Regions from separate parts of the Duganella sp. LjRoot269 genome, predicted to be linked through region 3. Evidence: predicted binding sites of a transcription regulator. Region 3 holds the regulator's gene; each other region holds the start of a gene.
The links. The regulator FNR, encoded in region 3, switches genes on or off when oxygen is low (the NO sensors DNR and NnrR bind a similar motif). The targets are predictions, from matches to a motif close to TTGATNNNNATCAA.
Positions count from the first base shown of each region.

Region 1: the regulator FNR is predicted to act here: its motif matches at 6,496-6,509, upstream of ACSQ3S_RS21555 (universal stress protein).
Region 2: the regulator FNR is predicted to act here: its motif matches at 2,620-2,633, upstream of ACSQ3S_RS30190 (KamA family radical SAM protein).

Region 1 covers NZ_CAXUSL020000001.1:4,825,271-4,835,210, reverse strand. Annotated here, with positions in the region: gene ACSQ3S_RS21575 (putative bifunctional diguanylate cyclase/phosphodiesterase) at 1-1,296, shown strand, start outside; gene fabI (enoyl-ACP reductase FabI) at 1,293-2,072, opposite strand; gene ACSQ3S_RS21565 (EAL domain-containing protein) at 2,075-4,669, opposite strand; gene ACSQ3S_RS21560 (universal stress protein) at 4,699-5,547, opposite strand; gene ACSQ3S_RS21555 (universal stress protein) at 5,577-6,419, opposite strand; gene ACSQ3S_RS21550 (diguanylate cyclase domain-containing protein) at 6,621-8,528, shown strand; gene ACSQ3S_RS21545 (acetate/propionate family kinase) at 8,554-9,762, opposite strand; gene ACSQ3S_RS21540 (bifunctional enoyl-CoA hydratase/phosphate acetyltransferase) at 9,759-9,940, opposite strand, start outside.
Region 2 covers NZ_CAXUSL020000001.1:6,749,460-6,759,399, reverse strand. Annotated here, with positions in the region: gene ACSQ3S_RS30205 (DNA-3-methyladenine glycosylase) at 1-439, shown strand, start outside; gene ACSQ3S_RS30200 (methyl-accepting chemotaxis protein) at 344-2,011, opposite strand; gene ACSQ3S_RS30195 (cache domain-containing protein) at 2,024-2,473, opposite strand; gene ACSQ3S_RS30190 (KamA family radical SAM protein) at 2,698-4,152, shown strand; gene ACSQ3S_RS30185 (MFS transporter) at 4,162-5,478, shown strand; gene ACSQ3S_RS30180 (2OG-Fe(II) oxygenase) at 5,453-6,361, shown strand; gene ACSQ3S_RS30175 (fumarylacetoacetate hydrolase family protein) at 6,393-7,247, shown strand; gene ACSQ3S_RS30170 (aspartate aminotransferase family protein) at 7,248-8,579, opposite strand; gene ACSQ3S_RS30165 (carboxymuconolactone decarboxylase family protein) at 8,694-9,245, shown strand; gene ACSQ3S_RS30160 (alpha/beta hydrolase) at 9,259-9,927, opposite strand; gene mog (molybdopterin adenylyltransferase) at 9,936-9,940, opposite strand, start outside.
Region 3 covers NZ_CAXUSL020000001.1:4,008,330-4,018,269, reverse strand. Annotated here, with positions in the region: gene ACSQ3S_RS17985 (universal stress protein) at 1-133, opposite strand, end outside; gene ACSQ3S_RS17980 (sensor histidine kinase) at 340-1,857, shown strand; gene ACSQ3S_RS17975 (response regulator) at 1,844-2,257, shown strand; gene ACSQ3S_RS17970 (response regulator) at 2,254-3,765, shown strand; gene ACSQ3S_RS17965 (response regulator) at 3,755-4,393, shown strand; gene fnr (fumarate/nitrate reduction transcriptional regulator Fnr) at 4,562-5,365, shown strand; gene ACSQ3S_RS17955 (TraR/DksA family transcriptional regulator) at 5,387-5,770, opposite strand; gene yghU (glutathione-dependent disulfide-bond oxidoreductase) at 5,918-6,760, shown strand; gene ACSQ3S_RS17945 (efflux transporter outer membrane subunit) at 6,895-8,355, shown strand; gene ACSQ3S_RS17940 (efflux RND transporter periplasmic adaptor subunit) at 8,352-9,632, shown strand; gene ACSQ3S_RS17935 (ABC transporter ATP-binding protein) at 9,629-9,940, shown strand, end outside.

The DNA.
Region 1 (9,940 bases), 820 kb from region 3:
GATGAAATGACGGGCCTGATCAATCGCGCCCACTTTCATGAACTGCTGGACGCCGCCTGCGAGCAGGGCAGTCCGTTCGGCCTGTTGTACATCGACCTCGACCAATTCAAGCCCATCAACGACGGCTTCGGGCACGCCGCCGGCAATGTGGTGCTGTGCCAGTTCGCCGACCGGCTGCGTGGCCTGGCGCCCGCCGGTGCGGTGGTGGCGCGGCTGGGCGGCGACGAGTTCGCACTGATGGCGCCGGCCGGCCTCGGCGAGTCCGCGCTCGACGAGCTGGCCGGGGCCGTGCTGGCGGCGGCGCGCACGCGCTTCAATTACATGGGCCACGAACTGTCGGTATCGGCCAGCATCGGCGTCGGCCTGTTCCCGCAGCACGCCCGCGACACGGCGCGCCTGCTGCACGCGGCCGACGTGGCGATGTACGTCAGCAAGCGCAACGGCCGCAACCTGGTCAGTTACTTCGGCAGCGAAAACGATATGCAGCAAGGCGCCGTGGCGGCCCAGCTGCTGATGCTGTCGGCGCTGCAGGATGCGCTGCAGCGGGATGAATTCTTCCTCGAATACCAGCCGATATGCGACACGCAGGACATGCGGGTGGTGGCGCTGGAGGCGCTGATCCGCTGGCGGAAAGCCGACGGCAGCGTGGTGCCGCCGGACCAGTTCATCCCCGTGGCCGAACAAAGCCGGCTGATCGTGCTGATCGGGCGCTGGGTCATCGAGCAGGTGTGCCGCGACCTGCCGCTGCTGCAGGCGTCGGGCATGCCGCAGATCCGGGTGCACGTCAACATGGCCGCGCCGGAATTTCTCGACAGCGAACTGCCGCGCGAGCTGATGGCGATCACCGCCGCCGCCGGCATCGCGCCGGACCGGATCTGCCTGGAGCTGACCGAGGGCGTCATCATGCAGCGCATCGAAAAAGCGCTGCCTATCATGACCGAACTGGTGCGCCTCGGCTTCGAGATCGGCCTGGACGATTTCGGCATGGGCTATTCGTCGCTGTCGCTGCTGAAGGCCTTGCCGATCAGTTCGCTCAAGATCGACCGCCTGTTCCTGCGCGGCGTGCCGCACGAGTCCAACGATTGCGCCATCGTGCGTTCCATCATCGACCTGGGCCGCAACATGAAGCTGCGCGTGGTTGCCGAGGGCGTGGAAACCGATGCCCACCTCGGCTTCCTGCGGCAATTTGGCTGCGCGCTGGTGCAGGGCTACCTGCCGGGACGGCCGGTGCGGCTGGCGCCGTTTCTCGCTTCGATGCCTGAAGCCGCGATCGGCGGCCGGCACGCCGCGCGCTAATTGACCGCGTGGTAGCCGGCGTCGACGTAGATGGTCTGGCCGGTCATGCCGCTGGCCCCGTCGCCGGCCAGGAAGGCGGCCAGCCGGCCGATCTCGTCCAGCGTCACCAGCCGCCGCAACGGCGAGCGTTCGCGCGCGCGCTGCATCAGCGCGTCGAACTGTTCCAGCCCCGTGGCCGCGCGCGTGGGCACCGGGCCCGGCGACACGGCGCTGACGCGGATGCCTTGCGGCCCCAGTTCCAGCGCCAGATAGCGCACCAGCGACTCCAGCGCCGCCTTGACCGGGCCCATGACGCCGTAGTGCGGCACCGCTTCGTCGGCGCCCAGGTAGCTCATCGTCAGCAGGCTGCCGCCGCGCTGGCGCAGGTGCGGTTCGCAATGGCGGGCCAGTTCGGCGAACGAGTGGCAGGAGATCTGCATCGCGCGCAGGAAGCCGGCGCTGCTGCTGTCGGTGACGCGGCCGTGCAGGTCGTCGGCCGGCGCCCAGGCCACCGAGTGGATCGCGAAATCCAGGCCGCCCAGCTGGGACGCGGCCTGCCGCACCAGCGCGGCGAGGTCGCCGGGCCGTTCGACGTCGCAGGTCAGCAGCGGCGCGCCGATGGCGGCCGCCACCGGTCCGGCGTAGGGAACGGCGGCGTCGCCGGCGCAGCTCAACACCAGCCGCGCGCCCAGTGCGGCGGCCGCCGCGGCGCAGCCGCTGGCGATGCTGTGCTGGTTCGCGACACCGATGATCAGGCCGCGTTTTCCTTCCAGCGAGAACGGCGAGGGCAGGGACATGGTCAGGCTCCGGACAATCGGTGGTGGCCGGCCGGCGCCAGGGGGGCGTCGTCGCCGAGCATGCGCGCCAGCGCGACCGCGGTCACCGGCTCGCTGAAATAGTAGCCCTGCGCCTGGTCGCAGCGCTGGCCGCGCAGGAAGTCGCGTTGCTGCGGCGTTTCCACGCCCTCGGCCACCACCGTCAAGCCCATGCTGTGGGCCAGCGCGATGACGGCGCCGGCGATGGCGGCGTCGTCCGCGTCGTCCGGAATGTCGCGCACGAAGGAGCGGTCGATCTTCAGCGCGTGGATGGGGAAGCGCTTCAGGTAGGACAGGCTGGAATAACCGGTGCCGAAATCGTCGATGGCCAGCTGCACCCCCATGTCGCTGAGGCGCTGCAAGGTCTGGGCCGCGCTGTCGGGGCGCTCCATCAGCACCGTTTCGGTGATCTCGAGCTCCAGGCAGCGGGCGTGGCAGCCGGTGTCGGCCAGCACCCGCGCCACCATCGCGTCGAGGCCGGGCTGGCGGAACTGGCGCGCCGACAGGTTGACGGCGATGCGCACGTCGCGCAGGCCGGCGCGGCGCCAGGCCACGTGCTGGGCGCAGGCGGTGCGCAGCACCCATTCACCGATCGGCACGATCAGCCCGGTTTCCTCGGCGATCGGGATGAAGGCGTCGGGCATGACCAGCTGCTCGCCGGCCGGATGCCAGCGCAGCAGCGCCTCGACGCCGACCACGATGCCGCTGCCGAGGTCGATCTGCGGCTGGTACATCAGTTGCAGCTCGCCCCGCTCGACCGCGTGGCGCAGGCCGCTCTCGAGCGTGAGCCGGTCCAGCGTGCGCGCGTTCATCTCGTGCGAATAGAACTGGTAGTTGCCGCGGCCGAGGGCCTTGGCCTGGTACATGGCGGCGTCGGCGTTCTTGAGCAGGGTCTTGCCGTCGGCGCCGTCCTTCGGATACATGCTGATGCCGATGCTGCTGGCCGGCGACAGCTCGTGGCCCAGGATCAGCATCGGCGCGAACAGCGCCTCGAGGATCTTCTGCGCCAGCGCGCCGGCGGCGCGCTCGTGCGGCAGGTCGGCCAGCAGCACGACGAACTCGTCGCCGCCCAGCCGCGCCACCGTGTCGGCTTCGCGCACGGCCTGCTGCAGCCGGCGGCCGACCTCGACCACGACGCGGTCGCCGGCGTCGTGGCCCAGGCTGTCGTTGATGGTCTTGAAGCGGTCCAGGTCGAGGAACAGCAGCGCCGCCTGGCGGCCGCTGCGGCGCGCCTGGGCGATCGCCTGGCCGATGCGGTCGAGCAGCAGCGTGCGGTTGGCCAGGCCGGTCAGCGCGTCGTGGCTGGCCAGGTGCAGCAGCTCCTCCTCGAACTGCTTGCGCTGCGAGATGTCCTCGATCACCGCCACCAGGCTGGCCTGGTCGCCGGCCGGCCGCATCGCCGCCACCGTGGCCTTGACCCACACCGCGCGGCCATCCTTGCACAGGTAGCGTTTTTCGCGGCTCGAGCTTTGCAGCGCGCCGGCGGCCAGGCTGCGCAGCAGCGGCGCGTCGATCTGCCAGTCCTCGGGCGAGACGATGTCCGACAGGCGCAGCCGCAGCAGCTCGTCCTCGCTGTAGCCGACGATGTCGAGCAGCTTGCGGTTGACCCGCAGCCAGCTGCCGTCGGCCGACACCTCGGCCAGTCCCACGGCGGCCTGGCCGAACGCGGCGCGGTAGCGTTCTTCGCTGTCGCGCAGCTCGGCGCGCGCCTGCATCGGCGCGGTGATGTCCTCGGCGATCAGCAGCAGCAGGTCCTGCTTGTCGAGCAAGGTGCGCGACAGGCAGCAGCGCAGGTGGCGCGGGCCGTCGGGCAGCGTCACCGTCAGCTCGCGCTGGTAGGCCGGCTGGTCCAGCCCCTCGGCGATGCAGGCGCGCAGCGCCGCATCGCCGACCAGTTCGTCGTAGCGCAGGCCGGCGCCGCCGCGCTGCCCGCCCAGCATGCCGAGCATGGCCTGGTTGACGGTGCGCACCGCGCCGCCGCCGTCGACCACCATCACGCCGGACGGCATGCTGCTGATGATCTGCTCCGAGTAGTTCTTCAGTCCCAGCAGTTTGCGGCGGCCGGCCTGGATATAGGTGTCGAGCGCCAGGCTCATGTCGAAGTTGACCACCTTGAACAGCGCGCCATAGGTGGGCAGGAAGGTGTCGGGGCTGTCGCGCAGCAGCTCGCGCAGCACCGGCGCCAGGTCGGTCAGGTATTTGCGGTAGCCGCCCAGGTACCACACCGGGGCCAGGCCGATGCGCTGGTGCACCAGCCCCACGCGCAGGCGGTTGCGCACGTAGTCGTCGCCGTAGTCGCCGGCGGTCAGCGAGCGGAAGTAGCCGGCCTGGACCCGGCGCAGCCGCGCCAGCGCCGCGCCGTCGCCCAGCAGCGGCCGCAGCACCGGCATGCTCAGCAGATGCGTGTAAAACGCTTCGATGACGGGCTCCAGGCGCGGCTGCAGCAGCGGATGGATGCGGCGCAGCAGCGCCAGGTCGTCGGCGCCCAGTTCCAGATACCGCAGGCGCAGCGCGATCTCGCCGGGGGACGGCATCATGTCGCCGGCGCTGCGGTCCAGGTCATCGGTGGTTTCGGTCATGCACGCCTTTCGGGTCGTTGTTCAAGAGGTCAATGGGCGATCAGCACCGGCAGCGTCATGTCGCGCAGCACGGTGCGGGTGGCGCCGCCCAGCAGCGTCTCGCGCGCGCGACGATGGCCGTAGCCGCCCATGACCAGCAGGTCGCAGCGCAGTTCGGCGGCCACGCACAGCAGCGCGTCGCCGATATCGGCGGTCGTGAATTCGCGCATCACCTCGGCGCGCACGCCATGCCGCGCCAGGAACAGCGCCATGTCGGCGCCCGGTTCGGCGCCATGCCGGTCCGCTCGCGCTTCGGCGTTGAGCACCAGCAGTGTCGCCTTTTGCGCCAGTTTCAACAGCGGCAGCGCGTCGCCGATGGTGCGCGCGGCCTGGCGGCTGCCGTCCCAGGCCAGCAGCGGATGGCGCAGGGGACCTTCGGCATCGCCGTCGTCCGCCGGCCTGCACGGCGCCAGCAGCAGGGGCCGGGCGCAGTTGAGCAGCAGCTCCTGCGGCAGGTCGCGGATGGCGCCGGGCGTGGCCGCCTGCGGGTCGGTCTGGCCCAGCACCAGCAGGTCGTGGTAGGGCGCCTGCAGCAGCAGGGCATCCTCCGGGGCGTCATCGGCCAGCCGCGAGGTGGCCGCGTGCAGACCGGCGCGGCGCGCGATGGCGTCGAACGCGGCCAGGCTGGTCTGCGCCTGGTCGCGCCAGCGCTGCAGCTGTTCGGGCACCAGCGGCCCTTGCCGCAGCGGGTCGCTCAAGGGCGTGAAGCGGGACAGGCCGGTGCAGGCCAGCGCCGTCAGGTGCGCGCCGCAGGCAAGCGCCAGGCGTACCGCCAGCGCCATGCGGGCGGCGGCGGCCGGGGTCTGGTCGGCGTGCACCAGGATCGAACGGTAGGACATGGCGGCACTCCTTGGTGGCGGGCGGCGCGTCAGTGCGACATCAGCACCGGCAGCGTCATCGATTGCAGCAAGCGGCGCGTGACGCCGCCCAGCACCATCTCGCGCCAGCGCTGGTGGCCGTAGGCCCCCGCGACCAGCAGGTCGGCGCCGACGTCGGCCGCCAGCGACAGCAGCGCGTTGCCGACGTCCATGCCGGGCGCCGTGGTCTGTTGCAGCACCTCGACCTTGACGCCGTGGCGCGCCAGGAACAGCGCGATGTCGGCGCCCGGCTGTTCGCCGTGCACGCCGTACTGGCGCTCGGCATTGAACAGCGCCAGCGTGGTGCGCGCGCTCTTGCGCAACAGCGGCAGCGCGTCGGTGACGGCGCGGGTGGCCGCGCGGCTGCCGTCCCAGGCCACCAGCGCGTGGCGGTCCAGGTGCGGGAAGGCGCCGGCGTACGGCACCATCAGCACCGGCCGGCCGCCGTACAGCGCCACGTACTCGGGCAGCTTGCGCAGCATGGCCAGGCCTTCGGTGGCGGGATCGGTCTGGCTGAGCACCACCAGGTCGGCGTAGCGCGCCTGCAGCACCAGGCCGACCTCGGGTTCGTCGTCGCTGTAGCGGCGCTCGTAGCTGACGCCGGCGGCGCGCGCCTGCGCCTCGAAGCGCTCGAGCGCCTGTTCGCCGCGGCGCGTGATCTCGTCCAGTTCCTCCTGCGGCAGCGGCCCGGCAAACGTCGCGCCGCTGTTGCGGTAATACTCCATGGTCAGGCCGGTCAGCGCCGCGCCGATCAGGTGCGCGTCCTGGCTGGCGGCCAGCTGGGCGGCCAGTGCGATGCGCGTTGCGGCGTGGGATGACTGGTCGACATGGACCAGGATGGTTTTGTATGACATGGCAGACTCCTTCAAATGGCGGCAGGGCCACGGGATGCGGGAATCTTCAGGCTATCAAAGCCTATCTTCAAATTTTATGATCTGGATCAAACTTCGCCGGATCGGCCGCCATTCCACCATTATTTGATCTGGCGCATTTTTTTTCGCGGTCCCGCTGCCTACGCTTGAGGTAGAGCCCGGACAGGCCAAATGGGAGAAAAAATGCTTACCCGCTGCAATAGCCTGAGCGTGTATTTCGCGCTGCTGCTGCTACCCGGCCTGCTGATCGGCGGCGTGGTGCTGCTGTTGCTGAACCAGCGCGGGGAAACCCAGCTCGAAGGCAGCAGCCTGCTGGCGGCCAGGGGGCTGTCGCGTGAACTGGACCAGTCGATGGCGCGCATGCGCTCGACCGCGGCGGTGCTGGCGGCCGCGCTGCCGGCCAGCGGTGAGCCCGACGGCGCCGGCCGGCGCCGGCTGCTGGCCGCGCTGCCCGCCGGGGCGGCGGCGACGCTGCTTGACGCCGGCGGCGCGCCGCAGTTCACCACGGCGGCGGCCGATGCCGGGCTGTCGCCGGCCGCGCTGGCGTCGTTGCTGCGCCAGCTGGGCCCCGGCGCCGCGCCGGCCAGCGCCTGCGTGCCGGCGGCCGTGCCGCAGGTGGCGGTCGCGGTGGCGCTGACGACGACCGGCGGCGGTCCGGCCGGCGTGCTGGTGTACCAGGAGGCGGCGGCGCCGCTGTTTGCCGCCGCCGTGCGCGACCAGCTGGCCGACGGCTGGATCGGCGCCTGGATCGCGCCCGGCGGCGTGCTGGTGGGACGCTCGACGGCCGCCGCGCGCTATGTCGGCCACCCCGCCATCGCCGACCTGCTCACCGCCATGCAGACCAGCGCCGAAGGCATGTTCGTCAGCGCGACGCTGGAGGGAACGCCGTCGTTCGTCGGCTACAGCCGTTCGGCCGTCAGCGGCTGCACGGTGGCCGTGTTCATTCCACGCGATCTGCTGCGCCAGAAAGTGGGCGAGCGCCTGCGCCTGATCGGCGGCCAGATCGCCGCCGCCATGTTGCTGGCCTGCCTGCTGGCGTGGGCGCTGCTGCATCGCGCGCTGGCGTCGCTGCGCAGCCTGCGCCGGGCCACCGCGCTGGCGGCGGCGGGCGCGCCGGGCGCCCGCGCCACGCTGGAGGGACCGGCTGAGATCCGGCTGCTGGCGCGCCAGTTCAACCGGCTGCAGCAGGCGCGCGAACGGGCCGACGCCAGGGTGGCGCTGGCGGCCAGCGTGTTCGGCGCCATCGCCGACGGCATCCTCATCGTCGGCCCCGACCACGCCATCATCGAGGTCAACCGGGCGTTCGAGACCATGAGCGGCTATACGCGGGAGCAGCTGATCGGCCAGAATCCGCGGCTGCTCAAGTCCGGCAAGCACGATGCCGCGTTCTACCAGGGCATCTGGCGCAGCCTGGACGCGCGCGGCCACTGGCACGGCCAGATCTGGGACCGGCGCCGCGACGGCAGCCTGTTCGCCGCGCAGTTGTCGCTCAGCGCGGTGACCGGCGCGGACGGCACGCTGCTCCACTACATCGCCTTCTTCAGCGACATCACCGAGCAGCGGCTGCGCCAGGACCAGGTCGAGCAGCTGGCCTACCTGGATCCGCTGACCCATTTGCCGAACCGGCGCCTGCTGCGCGACCGCCTGACCCAGGGGCTGGCCGTCGCCGCGCGCAGCGGTCATCTGCTGGCGGTCTGCTCGATCGACCTCGACGGTTTCAAGGCCGTCAACGACAGTTGCGGCCATGAGGCCGGCGACGCCGTGCTGGTCGCGGTAGCGGCCCGGCTGCTGCAGGCGGTGCGCGCCAACGACACGGTGGCGCGGCTGGGGGGCGACGAGTTCGTGCTGGTGCTGGCCGAGCTGGGCGCCGAGCACGAGGCGGTGGCCGTGGTCGAGCGCGCGCTGGACTCGGTGCGCGCGCCGATCCGGCTGGCCAGCGGCCGTCATGTGGGGGTGTCGGCCAGCATCGGACTGGCCTTCTTCCCGCGCGACGGCGCCACCCCCGAGCAATTGCTGGGGCTTAGCGACGACGCCATGTATGCGGCCAAGCACGCCGGCCGCGACTGCTACCGCGAGGCCGGCGTCGGCTAGGCCGCCGGCGTGCGCCGTGCGCGCGTCAAGGACCGCCGTCCACCAGCGCGGCCGCGTCGGCCGCGGCGACGCGGCCTTCGTCGGTGGGCACCACCCACACCTCGACCGCGCTGCCGGCCGCATGGATGGGCAAGGCGGCGCGGCCGTCGGCCGCCAGGTTGCGGGCCGGATCGAGCACCACGCCCAGGTGGCGCAAACGGGCGCAGGCGTCCCGGCGCAGGGCGGCGTCGTGCTCGCCGATGCCGCCGGTGAAGGCCAGCAGGTCGAGGCCTTCCAGCGACGCCGTCAGCGCGCCGCAGGCCTGCACCAGCCGGTGTTCGAACAGCGCGATGGCCTGGCGCGCGGCCGCCGTGCCGCTGGCGCGCAGCGTGCGCATGTCGGCCGACAGGCCGGACACGCCCAGCAGACCGGACTCGCGGTACAGCAGGTTCTCGATGCGTTGCGGCGTCCAGCCCTGGCGCAGCAGGTACAGCAGCACGCCGGGATCGACGGCGCCGCTGCGGGTGCCCATCATCAGGCCGTCCAGCGCGGAAAAGCCCATGCTGGTGGCGATGCTGCGGCCGGCGCGCATCGCGCACACGCTGGCGCCGTTGCCCAGGTGCGCCATCAGCACGCGTCCGCCGGCGCGCCGCGTCAGCGTCGCCAGGCGGGCGGCCAGGTAGCGGTAGGACAGGCCGTGAAAGCCGTAGCGGCGGATGCCCTCGGCGCGCAGCGCCTGCGGCAGCGCGAACAGCTGTTCCTCGGCCGGCAGGCTGGCGTGGAAGCCGGTGTCGAAGCAGCCGATCTGCGGCACGTCGGGATAGGCGCGGCGGCAGGCCCGCACCGCCGCCAGGTTGTGCGGCTGGTGCAGCGGCGCCAGCGGCGCCAGCGTGTCGAGGTAGGCCAGCGCGTCGTCGTCGAGGCGGATCGAGGCGGCATGGCGCTCGCCGCCGTGCACGATGCGGTGCGCCACCGCCGCCAGCCGCACCGGCCCGGCGTGCTCGTCGAGCAGCGTGCGCAGCCGCCGCAGCGCCCGTTCGAACGGGTCGCCGTCGCCGGACGCCAGCGGCGCCGGCTGCGCGTCCGAGGCCGGCGCGTGCAGGCTGACCTGCGGCTGGCCGCCGGGCTCCAGGCCTTCCGCCACGCCGCTCAGGATGGCCGCCTGGGTGTGCCCGCCACGGCAAGGGTAGAGCGCGAACTTGAGCGAAGAGGAGCCGGCGTTGACCGCCAGCACCACGCGGCGGTAGTCGCTCATGGCCGCTGCTGCCGGTAACTGTGCGCCAGCAGCAGCGCCAGCGCGGCCGAGGCGGTGCGGGCGGCGGCGCCGTCGGCGCGGCTGGTGAGGGCGATCGGCACGCGCGCCCCCAGCACCACGCCGCAGACGGCGGCGCCGGCCAGGTATTCGAGCTGCTTGGCCAGCAGGTTGCCGGCCT
Region 2 (9,940 bases), 2.7 Mb from region 3:
CGCCCACACCTTCAACGGGCCGACCCCGCGCAATTTCTCGATGTTCGGGCCGCCCGGGCGCAGCTATGTGTACCGCTCGCACGGCCTGCACTGGTGTTTGAATTTTGTCTGCCGCGAGGAGGGCCACGGCGCCGGGGTGCTGATCCGCGCGCTGGAGCCGGTGGCGGGGCTGGAATTGATGCGCGAGCGGCGCGGCCTGGAAGACGAGCGGCTGCTGTGCTCGGGACCGGGGCGGCTGTGCCAGGCGCTGGGCGTGACGCGGGCCCTGAACAACTGGCCGCTGGACGCGCCGCCGTTCGAGCTGCTGCCGCGCGACCATGCGCCGAAGATTGCGTTGGAAGTGCTAGCCGGCCCGCGCATCGGCATTTCCAAAGCCGTGGAGCTGCCGTGGCGCTTCGTGCAGGCCGGCTCGCGCTTTTTGAGCAAGCCCATGCGTTGAAGCCTGGGCCGGCGCCAGCTTGAACACCGACATCACCTCGGACAGGTGGCTGGCCTGATCCTGCAGGCTGGCCGCCGCCGCCGCGGCCTGCTCGACCAGCGCGGCGTTCTGCTGCGTCATGTCGTCCATCTGCCCGACCGCCTGGTTGACCTCGGCGATGCCCTGCGCCTGCTCGGCGCTGGCCTCGCTGATGCGGGCGATGATGTCGTTCACCTGGCGCACCGAGGCGACGATGTCGTCCATGCGTTCGCCGGCCTGCTGCACCGAGGCGCTGCCGCTGTCGATGGTGGAGACCGAGGCCGCGATCAGCGCCTTGATTTCCCTGGCCGCGGCGGCCGAGCGTTGCGCCAGCGTGCGTACTTCCGAGGCCACCACGGCGAAGCCGCGCCCCTGCTCGCCGGCGCGCGCCGCCTCCACCGCCGCGTTCAGCGCCAGGATATTGGTCTGGAACGAGATGCCGTCGATGACGCCGATGATGTCGACGATCTGGCGCGAGCTGGCGCGGATCGAGGCCATCGTCCGCACCGCCTGCTGCACCGCCGTGCCGCCGTGCTGCGCCAGCTCGGAGGCGCCGGCCGCCAGGGTGCAGGCCTGGCGCGCGTTGGCGGCGTTCTGCTGCACCGCCTGCGTCAGGCTGTCCATCGCGCTGGCGGTCTGCTCCAGCGAGCTGGCCTGCATCTCGGTGCGGGTCGACAGGTCGAGGTTGCCGCTGGCGATTTCGTGGGCGGCGGTGTCGATCGAGCGCACCGAAGCCATGATGGCGGTCAGCGTCTGCGTCAGGTTGTGCATGGTCTGGTCCAGCATGCGGGCGGTGTCGGCGATCTCGTCGCGGCCGTCGTTGCGCCGGCCGGTGCCGAGGCGGCCGGCGGCCAGCGCCACCACCACGTCGGCGATGGCGCGGATGTCGCGCAGCATGGCGCCGCGCACCGCCATCGTCACGCCGATCGACAGCGCGATCGACAGCAGCACCATGACCGCCATGGTCGTGCTCAGCGCGTGGAACTCGGCCTTGGCGCGCGCGTGCGCCTGTTCGCTGTAGCGCTTTTCCAGCGCCGACAACTGCGCCAGCTGTTCGTTCAGCAGCAGGAATTGTTTTTCCGCGCGCGCCATCGAGTTGGTGGCGATGCTCTGGTCCATCTGCGCCATGTCCATGGTTTCCAGCACGGCTTTGCGATAGGCGTTCAGCGACAGCAGCGACTGCCCGACGATCTTGCGTTCGTCGTCGGTATCGGCGGCAGGATCTGCCGCGGCATCGGCCAGCTGGCGCAGCTGGGTCTCGATATCGGCGTGGGCGGTCTTGATCTGCCGGCTCAGCGCGTCGAGCCGCGCCTGCGCGAAGCTGCCGTTGACCCAGGCCAGCAGCTGGTAGATGTGGGCGTGGGCGTAGCGGGCGTCGCCGGAGACGTCGGCCGCGATCTTCAGGCGCGCGGCGCGCACCTGCACCAGGTTTTCCAGCGAGGCGTTTTGTCGCACCATGCCGTAGTAAGAGGCGGCGGCCGTCACGATCAGCAGCAGCAGCACCAGGCACGGCGCCAGCAGCAGTTTGGGACCGATACGCAGTTTCTTCAGCATGATGCGCTCCCGCTATTTTTTGTAGATGCCCGCTTCCAGCACCGCATCGCCGATGCGCAGGATGTAGGTGGTCTTGGCTTCGAGCTTGCCGCTGGTGGGGTTCTTGTACATGTAGTCGACCCAGCCGTGGCCCTTCCTGGCGGCCAGCTCGATGATCTCGCGGCGGTATTTCTTGCCGTTGGCGTCGGGCACGTCGGTCAGGTCCTTGCCGACGATGGACGGATTGATCGGGTGCGCCAGCACGATGCCGGTGTTGATGTCGCGCAGGTCGACATACAGCGAGCCCTGGACGTAGTCAGGGTCCTTGGCGCTGATCTTCTTCATCATCTCTTCCTTGCCGTGCGCCTTGATGAAGGCGGCGCCTTTCTCGGCCATGGCGATGGCGTCTTTTTCGGTCGGCTCGGCGGCGCGGGCGGGCAGGCACAGCACGGCGGCGGCCAGGGTGGCGGCGGTCAGTCTCATGACGTTTCCTCGATGGTGGCGGGCGGGATTGCTTCGATGAACTGTACGCCGGCGGGGGCGCGGCGAATTGCGGTGTCGCAAGTTCTGGCCGTGTGGCAACGTCGGATGCGGTCTGCATCAATGCAAAATATCTTTCCATACATCAGTTGATTTGCGGCAATCGAACGGTGGGGCGCGGGGCCTAGCATGCAGTTTCCGCCACCTCACTGCGATAGGAACCCGCGATGACCACTACTCCGATTTCGTCCTGGAATGCCGCCGGCGCACAGGCGCCCAAGTTCAAGCCGTTCATCCGCCAGACCATCCCCAACTCGCGCCAATGGGAGTGGATCCCGCGCGACCTGCAGGAAGCGGTGCAGGTGGTGTCGCACGTGCTGCCGTTCCGCACCAATGAATATGTGCTCGACCACCTGATCGACTGGAACAACATCCCCGACGATCCGATCTACCGCCTGACCTTCCCCCACCGCGACATGCTGGCGCCGGACGACTACGCGCAGCTGCGCGAGCTGGTGCTGGGCCGAGCCAACCAGGCCGCGCTGGTGGAGCTGGTGCGCAAGATCCGCATGCGCATGAACCCCCATCCGGCCGGGCAGATGACGCACAACGTGCCGCGCGTGAACGACGCGCCGCTCAAGGGCCTGCAGCACAAGTACAAGGAGACGGTGTTGTTCTTCCCCAGCGCGGGGCAGACCTGCCACGCCTACTGCACCTTCTGCTTCCGCTGGCCGCAGTTCGTCGGCATGGACGACATGAAGTTCGACGCCAAGGAGTCGCACGAGCTGGCGTCCTACCTGAAAATGCACCCGGAGGTGACCGACGTGCTGATCACCGGCGGCGATCCTCTGATCATGAACACGCGCTCGCTGGAGGCCTACATCGAACCGCTGCTGGTCCCGGAGCTGGCGCATATCCAGAACATCCGCATCGGCACCAAGTCGGTGGCGTACTGGCCGCAGCGCTTCGTCTCGGACCGCGACGCCGATGACTTGCTGCGGCTGTTCGAGCGCGTGGTCGCCAGCGGCAAGAACATGGCGATCATGGGCCATTACAACCACGCGATCGAACTGCGGCCGGAGATCGCGCAGCAGGCGGTCAAGCGCATCGTCGGCACCGGCGCCACCCTGCGCATGCAGGGGCCGCTGATACGGCATATCAACGAAGATCCGAAAAGCTGGGCGGAACTGTGGCAGACCGGCGTGCGGCTGGGCGCCATTCCCTACTATATGTTCGTCGAGCGCGACACCGGGCCGCGCGAGTATTTCCAGCTGCCGCTGGCGCGCGCGCACGAGATCTTCCAGCAGGCGTACCAGATGGTGTCGGGCCTGTCGCGCACCGTGCGCGGGCCGTCGATGAGCGCCTTCCCCGGCAAGGTGGTGATCGACGGTGTCGTGACCATCGGAGGCGAGAAGCTGTTCGCGTTGCAGTTCCTGCAGGCGCGCAATCCGGACTGGGTGCGCAGGCCGTTCTATGCGAAATTCGATCCGCAGGCGACCTGGATGGACGAGCTGAAGCCGGCCTTCGGCAAGGACAAGTTCTTCTTCGAGGAGGAGGGCGGCAGCCGCAGCGAGTTCGGCGCCGAGCCACCGGGCCAGCGCAAGGTGATCCCGCTGATCTCTGCGCGCCAGGAAGAGGCCATGCGCGCTGCCGCCGAATGCGATTCGCACACGGCCGCCTAGGGGGATGCGATGACGGCGCCGCCCCCCAGGCTGTCCGGCCGCGCCGTGTTCGTGCTGGTGTTCCTGCCGTTCGCGCTGGGGCATTATCTGTCGAGCCTGATGCGCACCGTGAACGCGACGCTGGCGCCGCAGCTGGTGGCGGCGCTGTCGCTGACGCCCGGCCAGCTTGGCCTGCTGACCAGCGCCTACTTCTTTTCGTTCGCGCTGGTGCAACTGCCGGTGGGCATGGCGCTGGACCGCTGGGGGCCGGCCAGGGTGCAGCTGCCGATGCTGATGCTGGCCGCCGTCGGCGCGCTGGCCTTCGCGGGCGGCCATGATTTCGCCCAGTTGCTGCTGGCGCGCGCGCTGATCGGGCTGGGACTGGGCGGCTGCTTCATGTCGGCGGTGAAGGCGATCTCGACCTGGATCGCGCCGGCGCGGCTGCCGTCGGTGCAGGGCTACCTGATCGCGGTGGGCGGCCTGGGCGCGGCCTCGGCCACCCTGCCGGTGCGGCTGGCGCTGCACTACACCGACTGGCGCGGGCTGTTCGTCTGGCTGGCGGCGGCTGCGGCCGGCACCGGGCTGCTGATCCGGCTGCTGGCGCCGGCCCACCCCCAAACTGGAACGCGGCGGCCGGCAACGCTGGCGGCGATGCGCGAGGTGGTCTGCCATCCGGCCTTCCGCGAGGCGGCGCAGCTGGTGCTGGTGCCGCACACGGTGTTCTTCGGCATGCAGGGCTTGTGGATCAGCCGCTGGCTGGCCGACGTCGCGCACTTTTCCGAGGAGGCGGTGGCCTACCTGCTGTACCTGGGCATGGCGGCGATCATCTTCGGCGCCATCGCGGTCGGCATGATCACCGAGTGGGCCGGCCGGCGCGGCGTGCGGCCGCTCAGCGTGGCGGCGGCCGGCGTGGCGCTGTTCATCGTGGTGCAGCTGGGTTTCGTCTGCAACTGGGCGCCCAGCTACCAGCTGTTGTCGGTGTTGTTTACGCTGGTCGGCACGGTGACCGGCATCGAATATGCGATCGTCGCGCAAAGCCTGCCCGGCGCGCTGACGGGACGCGGCGCCACCTGCCTGAACCTGATGATCTTCCTCGGCGCGTTCGCGGTGCAGGCGGGCTTCGGCGCGCTGGTCGGCTGCTGGCGGCCGAACATCATGCAACAGTATCCGGCGCAGGCCTACCGGGTCGCGTTCGCGGTGCTGGTGTTGTTGCAAATGCCGGGACTGCTGTTTTTCCTGCGCCGGCGCTGGGGACGGGCGGCACATTCCGGTAAAATGGAACTCCAATCCGGCAGCCCGGCGACCAGCCCTCGAATGCGCGATGACTACTTATCAAAACGTTTTTAGCACCCTGCCGCAGACCTGGCAGGACTGGATCATGGAAAACCTGGCGCGCGCCTGCAGCCCGCTCGATATGGCCAACAGCATGGCGCGCTCGGGGCAGCACAGCATGGCGGTGGCCCGCGCGGCCATCGACGAGGCGCTGGCGCTGCGGGCGCGCGGCATCGACAGCGCCGGCGCAGGTTCGGCCCATGCGCCAGCGCCGGTGCCTGCCAGCGCCTTCGAGGCGCCGCAGGAGATGCCCTACATCGACATCAGCCGCAACCTGGTGGCGGCGCCGGACCGCGAGGTCGAGGTGCTGTTCGTGCTCAAGCAGCCGCAGGTCATCCTGCTGGGGAATGTGCTCAGCGACGAGGAGTGCGATGCCATCGTCTCCCATTGCGGCGGGCGCTACACGCGCTCGACGGTGACCGCCGAAGCGGATGGCGCCAGCGTGGTGCACGAGGGCCGCACCAGCGAGATGGCCTTCATCCAGCGCGGCGAGGCCGAGGTGGCCGAGCGCATCGACCGCCGGCTGGCGGCGCTGGCGCACTGGTCGCCCGAGTGCAGCGAGCCGTTCCAACTGCAGAAATACGGCAAGACGCAGGAGTACCGGCCGCACTACGACTGGCTCGATCCGGACAGCGCCGGCCATCGCAGCCACCTGGCGCGCGGCGGCCAGCGGCTGGCCACCTTCATCCTGTACCTGTGCGATGTGGACCAGGGCGGCGGCACGATATTCCCCGGCATCGGGCTCGAAGTGTTCCCGAAAAAGGGCAACGCGCTGTGGTTCCTGAACACCGACGCCAACCACCAGCCGGACAAGCAAACCCTGCACGGCGGGGCGCCGGTGGTCAGCGGCACCAAGATCATCGCCAACAAATGGCTGAGGCAGGGACGCTACGGTTAAAATAGCAGCGACTTTTTAACCTAGGAATCCCATGAGACTCGTGCGCTACGGCCGTCCCGGCAAAGAAAAACCAGGCTTGATCGACGATGAAGGCAAGCTGCGCGACCTGTCCGGCGTGATCGCCGACATCGGCGCCGAACAGCTGGCGCCCAAGGCGCTGCGCAAGCTGGAGAAGATCGCCCATGCGTCGCTGCCGCTGGTGCGCGGCAATCCGCGCTACGGCGTGCCGCTGGCGAAGGTCGGCAAATTCATCGGCATCGGCCTCAATTATTCGGACCACGCGGCCGAAACGGGCATGCCGATACCGAAGGAGCCGATCGTCTTCATGAAGGCGATTTCCTGCCTGTCCGGCCCGGACGACCCGGTCATGCTGCCGCAAGGCTCGAAGAAGACCGACTGGGAAGTGGAACTGGGCGTGGTGATCGGCACGCGCGCGCAGTACGTCAGCGAGGCGGACGCGCTGAAGCACGTGGCCGGCTATTGCGTGGTCAACGACCTGTCGGAGCGCTCGTTCCAGCTGGAGCGCGGCCCGCAGTGGGACAAGGGCAAGGGCTGCGACACCTTCGGCCCGGTCGGCCCGTGGCTGGTGACGCAGGAAGACATCTACGACGTGCAGAAGCTGGACCTGTACCTGGAGCTGAACGGCAAGCGCATGCAGACCGGCTGCACCGACACGATGATTTTTTCGGTGGCGCAGATCGTCAGCTACCTGTCCAGGTTCATGACCCTGGAGCCGGGCGACGTCATCGCCACCGGCACGCCGCCGGGCGTGGGCCAGGGCCGCAAGCCGCAGCGCTTCCTCAAGAAAGGCGACGTCCTGCGGCTGGGCATCGCCGGCCTGGGCGAGCAGCAGCAGGAAGTCGTGGCCTGGACGGCGAAGAAATAATCACGTCACCGCGGCCAGCGCGCGGGTCAGCGAGTCGGCCAGCCGGCTGGTGATTTCGGCCAGCTCGGCCTCGGTGGCGATGAACGGCGGCGCCAGCAAAATATGGTCGCCCCGGCGGCCGTCGATGGTGCCGCCCATCGGATACACCATCAATCCGCGCGCCATGGCCTGGTCCTTGACCGCCGCGTGCAGCTTCAGCGCCGGATCGAACGGCGCCTTGCTGGCGCGGTCCCGCACCAGCTCCAGCGCCAGCAGCATGCCGCGCCCGCGGATGTCGCCGACGTGCGGATGGGCGCCGAAGGCTTCCTTCAGCATGCGCTTGAACGACGCGCCGCGCACCGTGACGGCGCCCAGCAGGCAATCCCGTTGTATCACCTTCTGCACCGCCAGCGCGGCGGCGGCGGCCACCGGATGGCCCATGTAGGTATGGCCGTGCTGGAAGGCGCCGCTGCCGTCGCGCAGCCGCCGCACCACGTGATCGCGCGCCAGCACCGCGCCGATCGGCTGGTAGCCGGCACCCAGTCCCTTGCCCAGCACCGCCAGGTCCGGCACCACGTTTTCCTGTTCGAACGCGTAGAGCGTGCCGGTGCGGCCCATGCCGCACATGACTTCATCGGCGATCAGCAGGATGCCGTACCGGTCGCACAGCGCGCGCACGCCCTTGAAGTAGCCGGGCGTCGGCGGCACGGCGCCGGCGGTGGCGCCGACCACCGTCTCGGCGACAAAGCCGATCACCCGTTCCGGCCCGGCGTCGAGGATGGCCGCCTCCAGTTCGGCCAGCAGGGCGGCGGTGTAGTCGCCCACGGTCTGGCCTTCGGCGCGGTCGCGGTATTCGTAGCAGGGCGACACGTGCGGCACGTCGATCAGCAGCGGCTCGAACGGGCGGCGGCGCCACTCGTTGCCGCCGATGGCCAGCGCGCCCAGCGTGTTGCCGTGGTAGCTCTGGCGGCGGGCGATGAACACGCTGCGTTCCATCTGGCCGGCTTCGACGTGGTACTGGCGCGCCAGCTTGAGGGCGGTCTCCATCGCTTCCGAGCCGCCGGAGACCAGGTAGACGTGATCGAGGTCGCCGGGAGCGTCGTTGGCCAGGCGCGCCGCCAGTTCCTCGGCCGCCTCGGAGCTGAAGAAGGCGGTGTGGGCGTAGGCATTGCGGTCGATCTGCGCGTGCATCGCCGCCAGCACGTCCGGGTGGCCGTGGCCAAGCGAGGAGACGGCGGCGCCGCCGCTGGCGTCGAGGTAGCTGTTGCCGCGGCTGTCGCGCACGGTCAGGCCGGAGGCGCTGACGGCGACCGGCGGCGGGCGGCGCAGGTTGCGATGGATGAGATGACTCATGGCGTCCTTTCTGTCGAAGGTTGGAGGTGACCAAGAGCAGACAATAGCCGCGATCGTCTTGTGTTCCATTGATCTATGCCGCAACATGAGCGAATAATCTCGAGGATGCTTGCCATGACCGATCGTTTGGGGCCTATTCCCTTTGCAGAAATGAGCGCCAGCCAGCAGGTGGCGGCGCAAGCCGTCATCGACGGGCCGCGCGGCGCGCTGTACGGGCCGTTCGTGCCGTTGATCCGCAGTCCGGAGCTGATGGCGGCGGCCCAGCGCATGGGCGAGTACCTGCGCTACCGCAGCGCGATCGGCACGCGGCTGACGGAGCTGGCTATTTTAGTGACGGCGCGGCAGTGGAGCCAGCAGGTGGAATGGGCGATCCACGAACCGATCGCGCGCGACTACGGTATCGCCGACGGGGTGATCGCGGCGATCGCGGCGCGGCGGCCGCCGCAGGGCATGCTGGACGACGAGGCGCTGGTGTACGAGTTCTGCATCCAGCTGCACGAGAAGCAGCGGGTGGACGACGCGACCTACGCGGCGGCGCTGGCCGCCTTCGGCGAGCATGGCGTGGTGGACCTGATGGGTATCAACGGCTACTACACCTTCCTGGCGATGGTGATGAACGCGGCGCAGACGGAAGTGCCATCCTCCCCGGCCGCGCCGCTGCCGTAAAAACAACCGGGGGTTAGGCCAGCACTTTTTTCAGCCAGGCGCTGATGTGGTCGACTTCTTCCTGGCACAGCGAGTGCTGCATCGGGTAGTCGTGCCATTCGACTTGGTAGCCCCATTGCTGCAGCAGGTCGCGCGACTGTTCGGCGCGGGCCACCGGGATCACCGGGTCCATGCGGCCGTGCACCATGAAGACCGGCGTGGCCAGGCTTTCCGGCGTGTGCTCGGCGGCGGCCTTGGCGGCGATCGGCACGTAGCCCGACAAGCACATCAGGCCGGCCAGCTTTTCCTTCTGGCGCAGGCCCGTCTGCAGGGTCATCGCGCAGCCCTGTGAGAAGCCGGCCAGGATGATGCGTTCGGCCGGGATGCCGCGTGCCTTTTCGCGTTCGATCAGGGCTTCGACTTTCGCCTGCGAGGCGCGCAGGCCGGCTTCGTCTTCCTGGCGGCCCAGGTCGGTGGCGACGATGTCGTACCAGGCGCGCATCACGTAGCCGCCGTTGATCGTCACCGGCATCGTGTCGGCGTTGGGGAAGATGAAGCGGATAGCCGGCAGGCCGGCCAGGTCCAGCTCGTGCAGCATCGGCACGAAGTCGTTGGCGTCGGCGCCCAGGCCGTGCATCCAGATGATGGCCACGGTCGGGTTGGCGCCGGTTTCTTTTTCGATGGTTTGCAGCAGGGTGCTCATGGGCGTCCTCAGG
Region 3 (9,940 bases):
GCTCCAGCAGCGCCGCCGCCAGCCACGCCGGCGCCTGCGCCAGATGCCGGCGCAGCTGTCCGTCCAATGCGGCGCGCAGCCGGTGCAGACGGTCGGCGAGCTGGTCCAGCTCGGCTGAGGGTGGGGGATTCATGGCTACAATGTACGGGCGCGCGCAGGCCACGTCTGTAGCATCAATTGATCCAGATCAAAATCGCCGGGAATACAAGGCCGGTCGCTATGCGCATGCAAGCCGCCGCGCAACAGTTGCTTTCGAAATATTTTTTGGCATTCGGCGCGGTTCGATCGTATCATCTTGGGCATGAACGCCGGACCGGCGCAACTGTTCAGGATAGTCCGTTGAAAAATCTCCTTATCGAAGGCCAGAGCCTGGAGTGGCTGCTGGCGTCGGCCACCGACGCCATGCTGATTGTCGACCATGCCGGCGGCATCGTGCTGGGCAATCCCGCGCTGGAGCGGATGTTCGGCTACGGCCCCAACGAGTTGAGCGGCATGACGGTCGAGGCGCTGATACCGGCCCGCTTCCACCACGCCCACGTGGGCCAGCGCGGCGACTTTTTCCAGCAGCCGCGCTCGCGCGCGATGGGCGCCGGCGCCGAGCTGTTCGGGCAGCACCGCGACGGCCACGAGTTCGCCGTCGAGGTCAGCCTGTCGCCGCTGCACACCTCGCATGCGCTGCCGCTGGTGCTGGCCACCATCCACGACGTCACCGAACGCAAGAAGGCCGAGCAGGCACTGCAGGAAAGCGAGGCGCGCATGCGCGCCATCTTCGAGACCGCCGTCGACGCCATCATCACCATCGACGAGCAGGGCGTGATGGAGCGCCTGAACCCGGCCGCGCAGCGCCTGTTCGGCTACAGCGAGGCCGAGGCGGCCGGCCGCAACGTGTCGATGCTGATGCCGCAGCCGCACCGCGCGCTGCACGACGGCTACCTGGCGCACTACCGCGAGACGGGCGAACAGCGCATCATCGGCAAGGGCCGCGAAGTCGAGGGCTTGCGCAAGGATGGCAGCGTGTTCCCGATGGAGCTGTCGGTGGTCGAGATGCAGCTGGGCGCGCGGCGCATGTTCACCGGCATGGTGCGCGACATTTCCGAGCGCAAGCTGGCGGAGGAGCACAACCGCCGCCTGATGCAGGAGATCAGCAGCGCCAACGAGGAGCTGACCAACTTCGCCTACGTGGTGTCGCACGACCTGAAGGCGCCGCTGCGCGGCATCGGCTCGCTGGCCGACTGGCTGGCCACCGACTACGCCGAGCAGTTCAACGACGAAGGCAAGGAACACATGCGGCTGCTGATCAACCGGGTGCACCGCATGGGCAGCCTGATCGACGGCATCCTGCAGTATTCGCGCGTGGGCCGGGTCAAGGAAGCGCATACGCCGGTCGACCTGAACCGGCTGCTGGCCGACGTGGTGGACCTGCTGGCGCCGCCGCCGCGGTTCCGCATCACGGTCGCGCCGGGCCTGCCGACCGTGCTGATCGAGCCGACCCGCATCCAGCAGGTGTTCCACAACCTCATTTCCAACGCCATCAAATACATGGACAAGCCGGACGGACGGATCGACATCGATTGCGCCGACGACGGCAGCCACTGGCGCTTCAGCGTGCGCGACAACGGCCCCGGCATCGAGCAGCGCCATTTCGAGCGCATCTTCCAGCTGTTCCAGACGCTGGCCTCGCGCGACCGGGTCGAGAGCACCGGCGTGGGGCTGGCGCTGGCCAAGAAAATCGTAGAAATGTATCAGGGACGGATCTGGCTTGAATCGCAGACCGGGCAGGGCAGCACGTTCTGGTTCACGCTGCCCAAGTCCTCTCCGTCGCAACCCAGAACAGGACAAGCCCATGAAAGTGAGTAACAAACCCATCCTGCTGGTCGAAGACGACCACGTCGACATCATGACGATCAAGCGGGCATTGAAGGAAATCCATGTCGGCAACGCTGTGATCAGCATGGAAAACGGCGAGGCGGGCCTGGAGTATCTGCGCGACCCGGCGCAGGAACGGCCCTGCATCATCCTGCTGGACTTGAACATGCCGATCATGAACGGCATCGAGTTCCTGCAGCAGATCAAGCTCGACCCGTCGCTGCGGCGCATCCCGGTGGTGGTGCTGACCACGTCCGAGGAACAGCAGGACAAGGTGCGCAGCTTCGACCTGGGCGTGGCCGGCTACATGGCCAAGCCGGTCGACTACCGCCGCTTCGTCGAGATGATGCGCTCGATCGACCTGTACTGGACCATCAGCGAGATGCCGTGAACGCCGACCTTGCCGACAACGGCGCCGGCGCCCCAGCCGTATTGCGGGTGCTGATCGTCGAGGACGACGTGGTCGATCGCATGGCGTGCCGGCGCGCCTTCGCGGCCGATGCCACCGGCGGCTTTGCGCTGCTGGAGGCCGACAGCGGCGAGCGCGGGCTCGAGCTGGCGCGCGAGCAGCGGCCCGACTGCATCCTGCTCGACTACCATCTGCCGGACCTGACCGGCCTCGAATTCCTGGCCCACCTGAACGCCGACGGCGCCGGCCAGTCCATCCCGGTGATGATGCTGACCGGCGCCGACAGCGCCGCCGTGGCGGCCGAGGCGATGCGGCGCGGCGCGCGCGACTACCTGGTCAAGGACGTCGACGGCCGCTACCTGGAATTCCTGCCGGGGGCGATCCACCGCATGCTGCGCGAGCAGCGCCTGCTCAACGACAAGCGCCAGGCCGAGGCGCAGTTCCGCACACTGGTCGAGCAGATGCAGGCCATCACCTACATCGCCGAACTGGGCGAGGGCGGCGCGCTGCGCTACATCAGTCCGCAGATCGGCATGCTTGGCTTCACCCCGGCCGAGTGGCTGGCCGACCCCGGGCTGCACGGGCGGCAGATGGATCCGGCGCAGCGCGCGGCCACGCTGCGCGCGCTGGACGATTGCCGCCGCGACGGCAGCCCGCTGCGGCTGGAATACCGGCTGTCGGCGCGCGACGGCCAGGCGCTGTGGTTCCGCGACCAGGCCGAGCTGGTGCGCGACGACGAGGGACGGCCGCTGTTCATGCAGGGCATCATGATCGACATCACGCAGAACAAGCTGACCGAACAGGCCTTGCTGGCGTCGCAGCAGGCGCAGCGCGACCTGGCGGCGCACCAGGAAAGAATCAAGGAACACGAGCGCAAGCGCATCGCCCAGGAAATCCATGACGAGCTGGGCGGCCTGCTGACCGGCATCAAGGCCTATATTTCAGTCAGCATGGACCGCGGCGCGGCGGCCGGCGCGGCGCCCGAGCCCTTGCTGGCCGAGGCGGCAGGACTGGCCCAGGACGCGATCGAGACGGTGCGCCGGGTCATCACCGACCTGCGGCCCAGCGTGCTCGACCAGCTGGGCGTGTGGGCCGCGCTGGAATGGTATGCCGAGCAGATCGAACGCCGCTCCGGCCTGCACTGCGCCTGCGCCATCAGCCCGGCCGCGTCGGCGCTGGAGCTGGGTGCCGAGCGCAGCACGATGCTGTTCCGCATCGCGCAGGAAGCGCTGACCAATGTGGTGCGGCACGCCGAGGCCAGCGCGGTGCAGCTGCGGGTCGACTACGCCGACGGCGTGCTGCAGCTGCGCATCGACGACGACGGCAAGGGTATCGCGGCCGAGCGCTTGCTCAACCGCGAGTCCTGGGGCATCCTCGGCATGCACGAACGCAGCCGTCATTTCGACGGCGAATTGAAAATCACCGGCAGGCCGGGACAGGGCACGACCCTGCTGCTGCGCCTGCCATTGGACGCACACCATGAGCAATAATCCCATCCGCGTGCTGCTGGTCGACGACCACGCGATCGCCCGCAACGGCGTGCGCCTGATGCTGAGCACGGTCGACGACATCCGCGTCGACGGCGAAGCCTGCAACGCCAACGAGGCGCTGCAGCTGGCGCAGGCGCAGGAATTCGACGTGGCGCTGCTCGACATCACCATGCCCGGCAAGAACGGGCTGGAGCTGCTCAAGCAGTTGCGCGCCGAGCGGCCCAAGCTGGCGGTGCTGATGCTGAGCACCTACGCCGAAGACATCTACGCCGTGCGCGCGCTCAAGCTGGGTGCGGCCGGCTACCTGACCAAGGATGCGCCAACCACGGCGCTGGTGGCGGCGGTGCGCAAGGCCGCGTCCGGCGGCAAGCATGTCAGCCCGGCCCTGCTGGAAAAGCTGGCCAGCCTGATCGGCGGCGGCGAGGTGGGCAAGCTCGAGGCGCTGTCGAACCGCGAGTTGGAGGTGTTCAAGCTGATCTCGGCCGGCGAATCGCTGGTGCGCATCGGCGAGACGCTGCACCTGAGCCCCAACACGGTGACCACCTACCGCGCCCGCATCCTGGAGAAAATGGGCCTCGACAGCAATGCCGAGCTGACCCGGTATGCGTTGGAGCACGGCATCATCTAGTTTCATATTGCAAAGGTTGTAGGGGAAGCCCTACAGATTTCTGTCCGGACTCCCCTACGCGACACGGCAGCGAAGCCCGATAACCGCGCGGCCGCCGATCGCCGATACTGTCTCCATACCGCAGCCAACGCTCAGATGCTGCGAAAAACACAACAGGGAGCAGCGAACATGACGACCAACCTCCAACTGGCAACACACAATGGCGGCGCAGTGAGCAGCAGCCAGAACAAATGCGCGGTGTGCGGCTTGAAGAACCTGTGCCTGCCGGTGGGGCTGAACGACGCCGAGGTCAGCCGCCTCGACAAGATCATCGGCCGCCGCCGCCGTGTCGAACGCGACGAGAATCTATGCCGCATGGAACAGCCGTTCAACAACCTGTACGCCGTGCGCTTCGGCCATTTCAAGACCTCGCGCGTCAACCACCGCGGCGAGCAGCAGATCACCGGCTTCCAGATGGCCGGCGAGCTGCTGGGCATGGACGCCATCGGCACCGGCCAGCACGGTTGCGGCGTGGTGGCGCTGGAAGACAGCGAAGTGTGCGAGATCCCGTTCGCCCGCCTGCAGGAATTGTTCGCCGACGTGCCGCAGCTGCTGCAGCACTTCCACCGCATCATGAGCCAGGAAATCATGCGCGAGCAAAACGCGATGATGTTTCTCGCCAATATGCGGGCCGAGCAGCGCTTCGCCTTGTTCCTGCTGAATCTGTCGACGCGCTATGCGGCGCGCGGCTATTCCCCCAACAGCTACCAGCTGCGCATGTCGCGCGAGGACATCGGCGACTACCTGGGCCTGACCATCGAAAGCATCAGCCGGCTGCTGTCGCGCTTTCGCAGCAACGGCTGGATACGGGTCGACAAGCGCGACCTGACCATCGTCGACCGCGCCAGCCTCGAGGCGCTGGCGACCGGCGCCGACCAGGACGGCACCAAGGTGGCCGCCAAGGCGCTCGGCCGCACGCCGGCGGTGGCCTGAGGCAGTGAGCCTGCCTCAGGCTCAGCCCGGCGCGCGTCCCGACCGCTCGACCGCCGTCTGGCAATCCACGCACATCTGCGCGCTGGGCTCGGCCCGCAAACGGGCCGCCGCGATGGCCGCGCCGCACTGCACGCAGGTGCCGTAGCTGCCCGCGCGCACGCGCTCCAGCGCCTCGTCGACGGCGCGCAATTCCATCAATTCGTGATTGAGCAGCGCGATGTCGGTGTCGCTGAGCTGGCATGCCTCGGCCTGGTCGGCATCGATCGCGTAGCTGTTAAACAGGGCCATCTGCTGTTGTTCGTCGGCCTGGTGCAGGCGCTGGCGCAACTGCTGCGCCAGTTCGCGGCGCCGCAGCAGCAGACTGCTGTTGAGCTCGTCTATGACGTGGGCGCTGTCGGGACTCATGTCGATCTCCATTCACTTGTTCAATGCAGCCATCGTAGAGACTCGCCCGTGCAATTTGATTGATGCAAATCAAAAAGGGCCGGCTTCGGATAGAATGGTTTTTCGCGCGCAAGCAGCAGCTTGCACGCTCACTGTGAGGAGAGATGCATGACGGATCCATCGAAGTATGCACCGCCGGCGATCTGGGTCGCGCCGGCATCGTCGGGCGGCACGTTCGGCAATATCAACCGCCCGGTCGCCGGCGCCACCCACGAACAGGAACTGCCGGTCGGCAAGCATCCGCTGCAACTGTATTCGCTGGGCACGCCCAACGGCGTGAAGGTCACCATCATGCTGGAAGAGTTGCTGGCGCTCGGCCATGGCGGCGCCGAATACGACGCCTGGCTGATCCGCATCAACGAGGGCGCCCAGTTCTCCAGCGGCTTCGTGGCGGTCAATCCCAACTCCAAGATACCGGCGCTGGTCGACCGCAGCGGCGCGCAGCCGTTGCGCGTGTTCGAGTCAGGCTCCATCCTGATGTATCTGGCGGAAAAGTTCGGCGCCTTCCTGCCCACGGAAACGGCGGCGCGCACCGAAACCCTGAACTGGCTGTTCTGGCAGATGGGTTCGGCGCCGTTTGTCGGCGGCGGCTTCGGCCACTTTTACGCCTACGCGCCGGAAAAGCTGCAATATCCGATCGACCGCTACGCGATGGAAACCAAGCGCCAGCTCGACGTGCTGGACCGGCAGCTGGCCGAACACCGCTATGTCGCCGGCGACGAGTACACGATCGCCGACATGGCGGTCTGGCCGTGGTACGGCGGCATGGTGCTGGGGCAGTTGTACAGCGCCGCCGAATTCCTGTCGGTGCACGAGTACCGGCATGTGCGGCGTTGGGCCGACGAGATCGCCGCGCGTCCGGCCGTCATCCGCGGCCGCAAGGTGAACCGCACGTTCGGCAACCCCCAAGACCAGGTGCTGGAGCGGCACGACGCCGCGGATCTGGACTGACGCCGGCCGCTGGCATCGACGTCGGACCGAGGCACTGAAACACCGTGCCTGCGGTGCGTTTTGATCTGGATCATGGTTTTTTCACTCACTTGCTCTCATAGTAAAAGCCCGTTCGGCCCAAACGAGAGCATGTCATGTACCACACCAACGTCGCGCCGCCGACGGCGGCCATCCGGCTCGGAAGGGCGGGGGCGCCGCTGTTGTTGGCCTGTCTGACCGGCTGCAGCCTGCTGCGCCCGGTCGATCTGCCGCCGCCGGCGCCGGCGTTCCAGCCGCCGCCGGCCTGGTCTACCGGCCAGGCCGCCAGGTCCTCCGCGTCCGATGGCGCGGCGCTTGCCGGCTGGTGGCGCCGCTTCGACGATCCGCTGCTCGAGCAGCTGGTGACGCGCGCCCTGCAAGCGAACACCAGCATCGCGTCGGCGCGCGCTTCGCTGCAGCAGGCGCGCGCCACGCGCGATGCCGCAGCCGCAGCGCTGGCCACCGCCGTGGTCGGCAGCGCCCAGGCCCAGCGTAGCAAGCTCGACGGGGCGTCCACCACCAATAGCTACAACCTGGGCTTCGATGCCAGCTGGGAACCGGACCTGTTTGGCGCCAACCGTCATGCACTGGCGGCCGGTGCGGCCACGCTGCAGGCCAGCGCGGCCACGCTGGCGAACGTGCAGGTCTCGGTCGCCGCCGAGGTGGCGCGCAGTTATATCGAACTGCGCGGCATCCAGGCACGGCAAGTCATCGCCCGCGACAACCTGGCCAGCCAGCAGGCCACGCAGGAGATTACCGCATGGCGGGTCCAGGCCGGACTACTGACTTCGCTGGAGCAGCAGCAAGCGATCACCGCCACCGAGCAGGCCGCGGCCCAGTTGCCGGTGCTGGAAAGCAGCCGGGCGCTGCTGGCCCACAGCCTGGCCGTGCTGTGCGGGCAGGCGCCGGCCGCGCTCGACGACGCGCTGGCGCCGCCGCAGGCGATACCCGCCGGCGGCGCAGAGCTGGCGCTGAGCCTGCCGGCCGCAACACTGCGCCAGCGTCCCGACGTGCGCGCGGCCGAAGCCCAGCTCGAAGCGGCCCGCGCCAAAGTGGCCCAGGCCGACGCCGCGCGCTACCCGGTGCTGCGTCTCGAGGGATCGCTGGGATTGAGCGGACTTGGCGCGGGCGGCAGCGGCGCGGCGCTGCTGCGCACCTTGCTGGGCAGCGTGGCGGGCAATGTGTTTGACGGCGGCGCCAGCGCGGCCCAGCTGCGGCTGCAGCGCGGCGCGCTGGCGCAAGCGCAGGCCGGCTATCTGGCGACGCTGCTGACCGCGCTGCAGGAAGTGGAGGATGCGCTGGCCGCGCAGGCGGCCGACCGTCTGCGCCTCGATCATTTGCGGCTGGCCGCCGCGGCGGCCGACAGCGCCGCGCTGCTGGCGCGGCAACGCTACGCCAGCGGCCTGGTTGACTTTCAAACCGTACTGGAAACCCAGCGCGCGCTCTACACGTCGCAGGACGGCGTGGCAACCGCCAGCGCCAACGTCGGCACCGACCAGGTGCGCCTGTACAAGGCACTGGGCGGCGGCTGGCAACCCGACGGCGGTGCCGCGCCGATGAAAGGAAGCACACCATGAATCAACGTATGGCAGCACCGGCCGTCGTCATCGACGCGCCACCACGCCCCTGGTGGCGGCGCGCCGCCGTGTGGGGCGCCGCGCTGGCGCTGCTGGCGGCCGGCGCGGCGGCTTACGTGTGGCAGCAGCATGCCCAGACGGCGCGGGCTCCCGCCTATGTCACGGTGCGGGTCAAGCGCGGCACCGTCACGCTCAGCGTCACTGCCAACGGCACCTTGCAGCCTACCCGCGCGGTCAATATCGGCAGCGAGCTGTCGGGCACCGTGGGGCGCGTGCTGGTCGACGTCAACGACCAGGTACGCGCCGGCCAGGTGCTGGTCCAGCTCGACACGGCCAAGCTGCAGGACCAGATCGTGCGCTCGCGCGCCGCGCTGGCCGCCGCCAGGGCCGAGCTGGCGCAAAGCCAGGCTAGCCTGGCGGAGGCGCGCGCGGCACTGGGACGGCTGGAGGAGGTGGCCCGCCTGTCCGGCGGCAAGGTGCCCTCGCGCGCCGAACTCGACACCGGCCGGGCCACGCTGGCGCGGGCCCAGGCGGCCGAGCTGAGCGCCGCCGCCAACGTACAGAGCGCCCAGGCCACGCTGTCGACCGACAGCACCAACCTGGCGCGCGCCTCGATCCGCTCGCCGATCGACGGCGTGGTGCTGAGCCGCAGCGTCGATCCCGGCAACGCGGTGGCCGCCTCGCTGCAGGCGGTGACGCTATTTTCGCTGGCCGAGGACCTGCGCCATCTGCGCCTGCTGGTCAATGTCGACGAAGCCGACGTCGGCGCCGTGCGCGTGGGCCAGCCGGCTACCTTCAGCGTCAGCGCCTATGCGGACCGCAGCTATCCGGCGGTGGTCACCCGCGTGTCGTACGGCTCGACCATCACCGAGAACGTGGTCACCTACGTGGCCTACCTTGAAGTCGACAACGCCGACCTGAGCCTGCGGCCCGGCATGACGGCCACCGCCGTCATCCGCGCGGCGGTACACGACGACGTGCTGCTGATACCCAACAGCGCGCTGCGCTTCACGCCCAGCGACACCGCAGCGGCGGCAGCGCCGGCGGGCATGGTGTCGCGCCTGATGCCACGCCTGCCCGGACGCGCACCGCGCCAGGCCGGCGTCGCCGACGCCTCCGCCTCCGCGCGACGCACATTGTGGCTGCTGAGCGACGGCGTGCCGCGCGAGCAGGTGGTCACGCTCGGCATCAGCGACGGCCGCTACACGGAAGTGAGCGGCGCAGGGCTGCGGCCAGGCATGCTGGTGATCACCGACCAGCGCGCGGCGGCGCCATGAACGACGACGGCGACAGCGCCGCGCCGCTGATACGGCTGCGCGAAGTATGCAAGCGCTACGGTCACGGCGCAGCCGCGCTGACGGCGCTGGACCGGGTCAGCCTGGATATCGCGCAGGGTGAGTTTGTCGCCATCATGGGACCCAGCGGTTCGGGCAAGTCAACCGCGATGAATCTGCTGGGCTGCCTCGATACGCCCAGCAGCGGCCAATACCTGTTTCACCAGATCGACGTGGGCGCCGCCACCCGCGACCAGCGCGCCCGCTTGCGCCGCCGTTATCTGGGCTTCGTGTTCCAGGGATTCAATCTG